DNA from 2 places in the Clostridium paraputrificum AGR2156 genome. Region 1 is predicted to be linked to the other one. Evidence: riboswitches for the same ligand, from Rfam matches in the RefSeq annotation. Region 1 holds a riboswitch; the other holds the start of a gene.
The links. A riboswitch is a leader RNA that binds a small molecule or an ion and turns the genes downstream of it on or off. The one in region 1 is predicted to bind S-adenosylmethionine.
Positions count from the first base shown of each region.

Region 2: it holds a riboswitch for S-adenosylmethionine, as region 1 does, so the genes downstream of both, G594_RS0103075 (O-acetylhomoserine aminocarboxypropyltransferase/cysteine synthase family protein) here and metK (methionine adenosyltransferase) in region 1, are expected to answer to the same signal.

Region 1 is NZ_AUJC01000001.1:447,408-452,505, forward strand. Features, by position in the region: gene recD2 (SF1B family DNA helicase RecD2) at 1-392, opposite strand, end outside; gene nagA (N-acetylglucosamine-6-phosphate deacetylase) at 496-1,632, shown strand; gene metK (methionine adenosyltransferase) at 1,673-2,848, opposite strand; SAM riboswitch class I at 2,925-3,026, opposite strand; tRNA gene G594_RS0102150 (tRNA-Tyr) at 3,320-3,404, opposite strand; tRNA gene G594_RS0102155 (tRNA-Thr) at 3,408-3,482, opposite strand; tRNA gene G594_RS0102160 (tRNA-Val) at 3,511-3,586, opposite strand; tRNA gene G594_RS0102165 (tRNA-Tyr) at 3,594-3,678, opposite strand; gene G594_RS0102170 (hypothetical protein) at 3,844-4,308, opposite strand; gene yyaC (spore protease YyaC) at 4,415-4,954, shown strand; gene mreB (rod shape-determining protein MreB) at 5,010-5,098, opposite strand, start outside.
Region 2 is NZ_AUJC01000001.1:644,276-649,373, forward strand. Features, by position in the region: gene G594_RS0103070 (LacI family DNA-binding transcriptional regulator) at 1-386, opposite strand, end outside; gene G594_RS0103075 (O-acetylhomoserine aminocarboxypropyltransferase/cysteine synthase family protein) at 623-1,885, opposite strand; SAM riboswitch class I at 1,986-2,093, opposite strand; gene G594_RS0103080 (5-formyltetrahydrofolate cyclo-ligase) at 2,124-2,693, opposite strand; gene G594_RS0103085 (hypothetical protein) at 2,772-3,887, opposite strand; gene G594_RS0103090 (homoserine dehydrogenase) at 3,980-4,957, opposite strand; gene G594_RS0103095 (M18 family aminopeptidase) at 5,009-5,098, opposite strand, start outside.

The sequences.
Region 1 (5,098 bases):
ATGCTAAATTTCTTTTCTCCAATACCATCAATCTCTTTTATTCTTTCAATATTATTATCTAATATATCCATGGCCTCTTCACCAAAATGGTCAATGATTTTTTTTGCTGTAACAGGACCAATTCCTCTAATTATTCCAGATGATAAATACTTCTCTAAACCATCTATTGTAGTTGGCATAATCTCTTCACATTTACTAATACTAAACTGTTTACCAAATTGTTTATGCATTATCCAAGTACCAGTTAACTTTACATGTTGACCTTCTCTTAAGTAAGGAATTGTTCCTACAGCTGTTATAGGCTTATTCTCTATATTAATTTTAGATACTACATATCCTGTATCACCACTTTTAAAAAGTATTACTTCAACAAAGCCTTCTAAGACTTCCATATTATCTCTCCATATCCAATAAACTTATTTTTATTCTTGACTATATATATTATAATTATATCATAGGATTATAAAGTTTCTAAAAATTGATGGAGGTGTTTTAATGCTAATAAAAAATTGTAATATTATTTATTTAGACAAAATTGAAAAAGGTTCTGTACTAATTGAAAACGGAAAGATTAAAGAAATTAACCCTTCTAACGTTAACGATACAGAAGTTATAGATGCTGAAGGTTTATACCTTTCACCAGGATTTATTGATGTTCATATTCACGGTGCTGGTGGTTGCGATACCATGGATGGTACTGTTGAATCTATAAATACAATTGCAAAAACAATAGTTGAACATGGTACAACATCTTTTACACCAACTACAATGACAGTTGCTGCTGAAGATATCAGAAAATCTATGAAAGTTATTAAAAAGCTTAAAGAAGAAGGAACTGAAGGTGCTAATGTATTAGGAGCTCACTTAGAAGGACCTTTCATAAGCCCAAAAGCAATTGGTGCTCAAAATCCAAACTTCTTACTTGCGCCATCAGTAGAAAACTATAACAAAATAGTTGGTGACTATGGTGATGCTGTTGTATCTATCACAATGGCTCCTGAAGTTGAAGGTGCAAAAGAATTAATAAAGTATCTTTCTGACAATGGTGTTACAGTATCTATGGGGCACACAAAAGCTACTTATGATGAAGCTATAGAGGGAATAAAATGTGGTGCATGCCACTCAACTCACCTTTACAACGCAATGACTCCTTTTACTCATAGAGAACCAGGTGTTGTAGGTGCTACATTCGATACTGATATAACTACAGAAACAATTTCTGATGGTATCCATATTTCTTACCCTGCTTTAAGAACAGCCTATAAGCAAAAGGGAACTGATAAAGTTTTATTAGTTAGTGATGCTATGGAAGCTTGTGGTATGCCAGATGGCCAATATTCTTTAGGTGGTCAAGATGTTATAGTTAAAAATGGTGCTGCAAGATTATTAGATGGAACTTTAGCTGGTTCTGTTCTTACTCTTGATAAAGCTGTTAAGAATATATATAGCAACTCAAATTATCCTTTAAATGAAGTTGTAAGAATGGCTACTTACAATGGTGCAAAACACTGTCATGTTGAAGATCATAAAGGTTTGATAAAAGAAGGTTATGATGCTGACCTTATATTATTTAATGAAGATATAGAAATTCAAAAAGTTTTCGTTAAGGGAAAAAAAGTTTATAATAAATAATAAAAAGACTTATTGCAAATTATTGCAATAAGTCTTTTTTCTATAATAATTTTTTAATTTCTTCAACCTTGTTTAATTGTTCCCATGGAAGATTTAAGTCTGTTCTTCCAAAATGTCCATAAGCAGCAGTTTGCTTATAGATTGGTCTTCTTAAATCTAACTCTTTAATTATTGCACCTGGTCTTAAGTCAAATACCTTTTCAACTATATTAATTATAGTTTCTTCATCAACTTTTCCAGTTCCAAATGTCTCAACTTCTATTGATACTGGCTTTGCAACACCTATAGCATAAGCTAATTGTATTTCAAGCTTATCTGCAAGGCCAGCGGCTACTAAGTTTTTAGCAACCCATCTTGCTGCATACGCTGCTGATCTATCAACCTTTGTTGGATCTTTTCCTGAGAATGCTCCACCACCGTGTCTTCCCATTCCTCCATAAGTATCAACTATTATCTTTCTTCCTGTTAATCCCGAATCTCCTTGAGGCCCCCCTACAACGAATCTTCCAGTAGGATTTATATAATATTTAGTGTTTTCATCTAATAATTCAGCTGGAACCACTTCTCTTATTACGTATTCCATTAAATCTTTTTCTATTTGTTCTAAAGTAACTTCTTCACCATGTTGAGTAGAAATAACTATTGCATCTATTCTCTTAGCTGTGTTATTTTCATATTCAACTGTTACTTGTGTTTTACCATCTGGTCTTAAATAATCTAGTGTTCCATTCTTTCTAACTTCAGTAAGTCTTCTAGAAAGTCTGTGAGCCATAGCTATTGGTAGTGGCATAAATTCTGGAGTTTCATTTGTTGCAAAACCAAACATCATACCTTGGTCTCCAGCACCTACTGCTTCAACATCATCCTTATCACCCTTTTTAGATTCTAAAGCTTCATCTACTCCCATTGCTATATCAGCTGATTGTTCATCTATAGTAGTCATAACTGCACATGTATCACAGTCAAATCCATACTTAGCTCTATCATAACCTATTTCTCTTATTGTTTCTCTAACAACTTTAGGAATGTCAACATAACAATTTGTTGTTATTTCCCCCATTACCATTACTAATCCTGTTGTTGTACATGTTTCACATGCTACTCTTGCATTTGGATCCTTTGATAAAATCGCATCTAACACTGCATCAGATATTTGATCACATATTTTATCTGGATGTCCTTCTGTTACTGACTCTGATGTAAATAATCTTTTCATAATTTGTCTTCTCCTTCCAAATGTTTTTAGGCAATAAAAAAACCCTTCGATAAGAAGAGACTTTACTATATAATCTCTCTCATCTCGTAGATAAAAAATCTACAGGAATTGGCACCTTGTAATATAACAGGTTGCCGGGTTTCATCGGGCCCTTTCCCTCCACCTCTCTTGATAAGAGTTTTTTATTTAATTTTTGCAAACTTATTGTAACATATTATTTTTTTAAACTCAATAGTATTTATTATATAATTTCAACTTTTATCCACAGAAGCTTTTTTTCTATCCACAGATTTTATTAACTTAATACACATTATCAACTTTTAAGGAATAAAAAATGTGGAGTAGATATTTATTTTACTTGTTCCGTCACAAAACTCCAAGTCACACGGAAATAAATATCCACCCCTCTCATACTATTAGAATTTTATACTTTTATAGACATTAAAAAAAGCAAGTAAACTTGCTTTTAAATGGTGGAGGAGGACGGATTCGAACCATCGAAGCGAATCGCAACAGATTTACAGTCTGCCCCCTTTGGCCACTCGGGAACTCCTCCATTTGGAGCTGGCAATAGGAATCGAACCTACAACCTGCTGATTACAAGTCAGCTGCTCTACCGTTGAGCCATGCCAGCATATTATATTTATTTTTTAAGTTTTAAATGGTGGGCACAACAGGGATCGAACCTGTGACCCCCTGCTTGTAAGGCAGGTGCTCTCCCAGCTGAGCTATGCGCCCATTTAAATGGTGGAGGAGGACGGATTCGAACCATCGAAGCGAATCGCAACAGATTTACAGTCTGCCCCCTTTGGCCACTCGGGAACTCCTCCAATTTTTAGTTTTCTTCAAATGCTGTAAGCACCGAATCAACAATAGTTAGTATATATTCTATGCTCTTATATTTCAACTCTCAAATGAATGCATATATCAAGATTATCCTTAATTTACTCTACATCTATCGGTTTTACTCTCATTTAATATTACATCCGTTTTTTCTACACATTTTCTTTGATATTATTAAAATTTACATATGGAGATAATATACTCTTTATTTTCTCATAATCCTCGCTACTTAATCTAGTCTTTAAAACTGATATAGCATTTGTAATTCCACTTTCCTTATCTTCACTATTTATAGCATCTTCTATCATACCTATATCACTTGTTGACATTGTTGTAATAACCTTTTTTAGTTCTTCATAATCTTTCCTAGGCATTTCATTATATATATCCTCTACACTTACCTTTAATATAGGATTTACATCAACAGATACTTCTTTACTTTCCTCTTTTTTCTTGCTCTCCACTTCTTTTTCATCATTTTCACTTTTAACATCTTCATTTGTAACTCCACCTAAGTTCACAATATCTGCTACTGACTTTGGTTCCCATATAAAAATAGTATATATAGTAATAAAACTTGCCAAAAAAATTACTAATCCAACAAAAACTTTTTTCATTTTTTTCACTCCCTTCATATTTGATTTATTGCCACTTAGCATTTTTTTATTCTTATATACTATTTATTAACTCCCACTCATATATTATTGAAGGGGGTGTTATGGCTTGAATAAAAGGAAGGTTCATTATAGATCTGCACTTGCTTATTATGAAATTGCAGAAGGAATAAAAGATTTTATAAAGGATAATACAGCTATAGTTTGTATAGGAACTGATAAATGTATTGGAGATTGTTTAGGACCTTTAGTTGGTACTATATTAGAAGAGAATCTCTTTCCTTTACCAATCTATGGTACTATATCAAATCCCATTCATGCTTTAAATATAGATAAACGATTGGAAGAGATAAATAAATTACACCCTGATGCTTGCATAATCGGTATTGATGCTTGTTTAGGTGAAAATAAATCAATAGGTGAAATTCATACTAGAGACTATGCTATACATCCTGGAAAAGGAGTAGGAAAGACACTTCCTGATGTAGGTATGGCCTCTATAATAGGTATAATAGACTCAAGTGATAATGCTGACTTCTTTTCTTCTAGATCTATTCGCTTATCTCTAGTTCTAGATATGGCCAAAGTTATTTCAAGAGGAATTATACATGCATATTATTTAAACAAAGGAATAAATTTAAAAACATAATAATTTTCTTATATATAAAAAGTGAGAAACTCTATAAAGCTTCTCACTTTTTATGTTACTCTATTAAAATTACTTCTTGATTATTCAAGTTATTATCCAACTTATCAAAATAAGCAAGAACCTTTCCAGTTCCTTCTGCAACAC
Region 2 (5,098 bases), 200 kb from region 1:
CTTGTAATTTCAGTAGCTACTAAAATTATTCCGTCTACTTTTAATCTATTCAAACTCTCTAAGTTATCTATTTCTAAATCCTTATTGTGACTAGTATTTAGTATTAATGGATTATACGAATTTTCCCTTAATGTTCTATCTATAGACATTATAACTCTTGATGTAACAATTGAATCTAAGCATGGTGCTATAATTCCTATAAACTTACTTCTTTTTGCTTTCAAACTTTGTGCAAATGCATTAGGTTCATAATTATTTTCTTCTACTACTTTTTTTATCTTTATTTTTGTTGTTTCACTAACACTTCCACCATTTAAGTATTTAGAAACTGTACTTTTTGCCACACCTGCTAATTCAGCAATATCCTTAATAGTTAAATTACTCATATTTTCTCCTACTTAAATTTCACTCTTATTTTATAGTAATTTATTTTGAATATTATATTCTTCTAACTTTAATATATATCAATTATAGGATAAAAATATGTTTATGTAAAAACACATTTTTCTTATTTAATAAAGTATTTTAAATAATTTAATTTAACTACATATATCATCACATAAAAAAGGAAGGGAAAATTACCATTAACTTTCCCTTCCACATTTCTTTTATCTTTATTATATTATTTTAACAACGCTTGTTTTAAGTCATCAATAATATCTTCCACATTTTCTAAACCAACAGATAATCTAACTAATCCTGGTGTAATTCCTGCTGCTACTAATTGTTCATCTGTTAATTGTCTGTGAGTTGAACTTGCTGGATGAAGTACGCAAGTTCTTATATCTGCAACATGTACTACATTTGAAGCTAAGTTTAATGAATCCATAAACTTAACCGCTTCTTCTCTTCCCCCCTTTATTGAGAAGGATATTACTCCACTACATCCTTTAGGAAGATACTTACTTGCTAAATGATAATACTTATTTTCTTTTAAAGTTGGATAATTTACAAATTCAACTTTATCTGATGAACTTAAGAACTCCGCTATCTTTTCAGCATTTTTGCAATGTCTTTCTATTCTAACCGGTAATGTTTCTAAACCTAAATTTAATAAAAAAGCATTTTGTGCAGATGGATAGCAGCCTAAATCTCTCATAAGTTGAACTCTTGCTTTTGTTATATAAGCTGCTTTTCCAAAAATTTCAGTATATACAACACCATGATAAGATTCATCTGGTTCAGTAAACTCTGGGAACTTACCGTTTGTCCAATCAAAATTGCCGCTATCTACAATAACTCCACCAACTTGAACTGCATGTCCATCCATGTATTTTGTTGTTGAATGAATAACTATATCTGCACCATATTCTATTGGTCTACACAAAATAGGTGTTGCAAATGTATTATCTATAATTAATGGTACGTTATTTTTATGAGCAATATTTGCAAACTTTTCTATATCTAATATTGAAATAGCTGGATTTGCAATAGTCTCTCCAAATACAACTTTAGTATTATCTCTAAATGATTTTTGGATTTCCTCTTCTGATGCATCTGGATCGACAAAAGTACATTCTATACCAAATTTCTTAAGAGTAACTGCCAAAAGATTTATTGTTCCCCCATATATAGTAGCTGCGCTTACAATATGGTCACCTGCACTAAGTATATTTAATATACTTATCATAGATGCAGCTTGACCAGATGTAGTACATAGGGCACCTATTCCCCCTTCTAATGATGCTATCTTTTCCTCAACTGCCCCAACAGTAGGATTAGATATTCTTGAATACATATGTCCCTCTGCAGTCAAATCAAATAATTGTCCTACTTGATCTGTAGAGTCATAGGTGTATGTTGTGCTTTGATATATGGGCAAAGCCCTTGGCTCTCCATTTTTAGGCTTATAGCCTTCATGTAAACACTTAGTTTCAATTTTCATAATAGCCCCTCCTAATAATTTTATATAAAAATAAAGCTATCTATCAAAGAGATAAATAGCAATAACGACATAATTTATATTAACTTCGTCATAACTTAACCTCTCATTTCTCAGGAAACTCCTGCAGGATTTAGCACAGTTCTAATAAATGAATATTAGTTGTTGCTAGGCTTCATAGGGCCAGTCCCTCCACCATTCTTAATAAAAGATTATACGATTAATCTAATTATACACTATCTTATTTACTTTTCAAGCATTTTATGGTTTCTTTTTCTGTAATTACCATATGGACTTTTATATCATGCTTTTCTGAAGGTACTTCTTCTAATATTTGAATATCATAAGCTAATGCTATAGTTGGAATATCACTGTTAATTTCACTTAAAAACTTGTCATAATATCCCCCTCCATAGCCAACTCTATTTCCACTTCTATCAAAAGCTACTCCTGGCATTATTATTAAATCGATATCCTCTTTATTAAATATTTCAGAACCATCTGTGGGCTCTAATATTCCAAACTTATTTTTCTTTAATCCATCTAAAGTATTTATCTCTATCCCATACATTACTTTATTTTTCATATCTGTATATGGAACAATTATTTTCTTTCCTTCTTGAAGAAAGTCTTCTACATATTTAATAGTATTTATCTCACTTCCAAAACCTAAATATATGAAAATATTTTTACTATTCTTATAAATTTTATTGTCTTTTAACTTCTTCTCAATTACTTCATCTAGTTCAATTTTATTCTTTAACAAATCTCTTTTTGAAATTACTTTTCTTCTTATCTCTTTTTTATCCATATTAACCACCAAAATAGAGAAACCCAAGCGTCATTTGCTTGAGTTTCATAATTATTCTTATTTCTTATTATAACCTAACTAATTACTTCCTACAATAACTTCTAGGTTCTTAATCTTTACATCACATTCTTCAACTACTACATAGTGTTCTAAGAACTTGTCAAAGATAACGTCTGTATCTTTTAAGTAGAATTCATTTAAACCAACTTCAAACTCTACTTCTGAACCTTCTACAGGACAGAAGTAAACAACTTCATCATCATAATGGTCTAACATATAATTAAGAATTAATTCATTTAGTTTTTCACATACAACCAAATATGCTACTTCCATACCCTTTTTCTTATGTATTAAAGAGAATATACAAGCAGTAGTTCCTAATATACCTTCTTCTTTAATTCTTACATTATATTTATTTTCATAGAAGCTCTTAATAGCTTTTACTCTAACTTCAAACTTATTTTCTATTGCATAGTTTAATTTACTTTCTACAGCATCATTATACTCATCTATTATTCTCACTAAATCTTCATAACATATATCTGATCCCTTTACCTTAGTTAAATCTGTAACTTGAACAACCTTCTCAATCACATTCTCAACCACGTTCTCAACAACCTTTTCTTCTATTTTATTCTTTTCCTCTTTTACTTCTTCATTATCACTATTGTAATAGTAATTAAAATAATCTTCATTAGCTGTATTTTCTTCTAAAGAAGCAATATCTCCTTGAACAGGTTGTACAACTTCTACCTCTGGGATTTCTTCTGTAGCTTCTTTTGCTTCTACCCATTGACTGTCTACTATAGGATCTTCAACTATATCTTCTAAGTTATTTTCATTAGAATTAACTAATATCACTTCATCATCTAGTTTAATATTAGATGAGCAAAAGCCACTATTATCTTCTTCTGCGATTAAGTCTAGGTCATCATCATATCCTAATAAATCGTCATCTCCATCTGCTTCTCCCATAAGATCTTTTAATATATCTTTTTGAAGCTCTTCTTCATAAAGCTCTGTTTCACTTTTTAAAGTTACTATATTTCCTTCCACCTTAAACTTTGGTGATTGTTGTAATGCCTCTAATATATCTTCCTTTTTTAATTCAGGAAACCAAGCATATACAGCACTTAAAGTTAATTGTCTTAACCCCATAAGCATAAATTCAAGTTTACTTAACATTCTCTCCATAAATACCACCTCAACGCCTTAATTTAACATAAACACCCTATGCTTAATATTTTATACTATTGTGGAAATATTTACAATGAATTTTTCTTTTTTTACTTTAAATTTGTTATATCTCTAACAATTGATGCTGCTGCATTTTCTACACCTGAAGCTCCCCCTATAATTGTTATATTTCCAAGAACATCAGTATTAAATAAAATCCCCTTGTTTTTCCTATCTACACTATATAAACTATGTTCAACATTTAATATTTCTGGTGAAACTTTTATTTTTATTTCATTATTTTCTCTATATGTTTTTCCCAGAAGTTTAATCTTTCCTCCACTATCTTTTACCCTATTAATAACTTCTTTGGATATATTGCTTATACCAACTATATCTACATCCTTTAATGTTATTTGTGAATCAAAAAAATAGTTGGTAAGAATAATCATTTTTATAGCAGTATCATACCCTTCCACATCCATATAAGGATTAGTTTCAGCTATACCTATGCTTTGTGCTTTATGTAAAGCTTCCTCATAGCTAACTGCCTTTTCTGACATCTCACTTAGAATAAAGTTACTTGTTCCATTTAATATTCCTTCAATGCATAATATATCTGCTCCTGCACAGCCAACTGCACCACCTTCTATAGTAGGAAGTGCAGCTCCCACTGTGCATCCTATTCCTAACTTAGCATTATTTTCTTCAGCTAACCTTTTCAAACCTTTATAATCTATTAATACAGGTCCTTTATTTCCAGTAACTACACTTATACCATTTTTTAATGCTAACTTTATAAATGATAATGCAGGCTCTCCAGTATCTTTATTAGTGGGAGTAAGCTCAATTAAGTAATCAATATCATTATCTATAACATTCTCTAAGCTTAACCCCTTCGACCAAAGTTCATGCCTCTGCAGGTTATCCTCATTTATAAGTATGCTGTCTATATCTATTCCACTTTTGCAGACAATTCCACCATCACTCTTTATTATAAATTTTATATTAAAATCATATTTTTTCTTTTTTATTAATCTAACTAATGCTTTCCCAACTCCACCATAACCTATTATTCCTATATTCATACTCTCTCCCCAATCTTAAGTAATAAAAAAACTCGCAAAGCGAGTTTTTTATTATATATTATAAAATTCAGTGAATGCTTTTACTGTGTATTCATTATCTAGCACACTTGCTAACTCTCTTACAGAATGCATTGATAATAA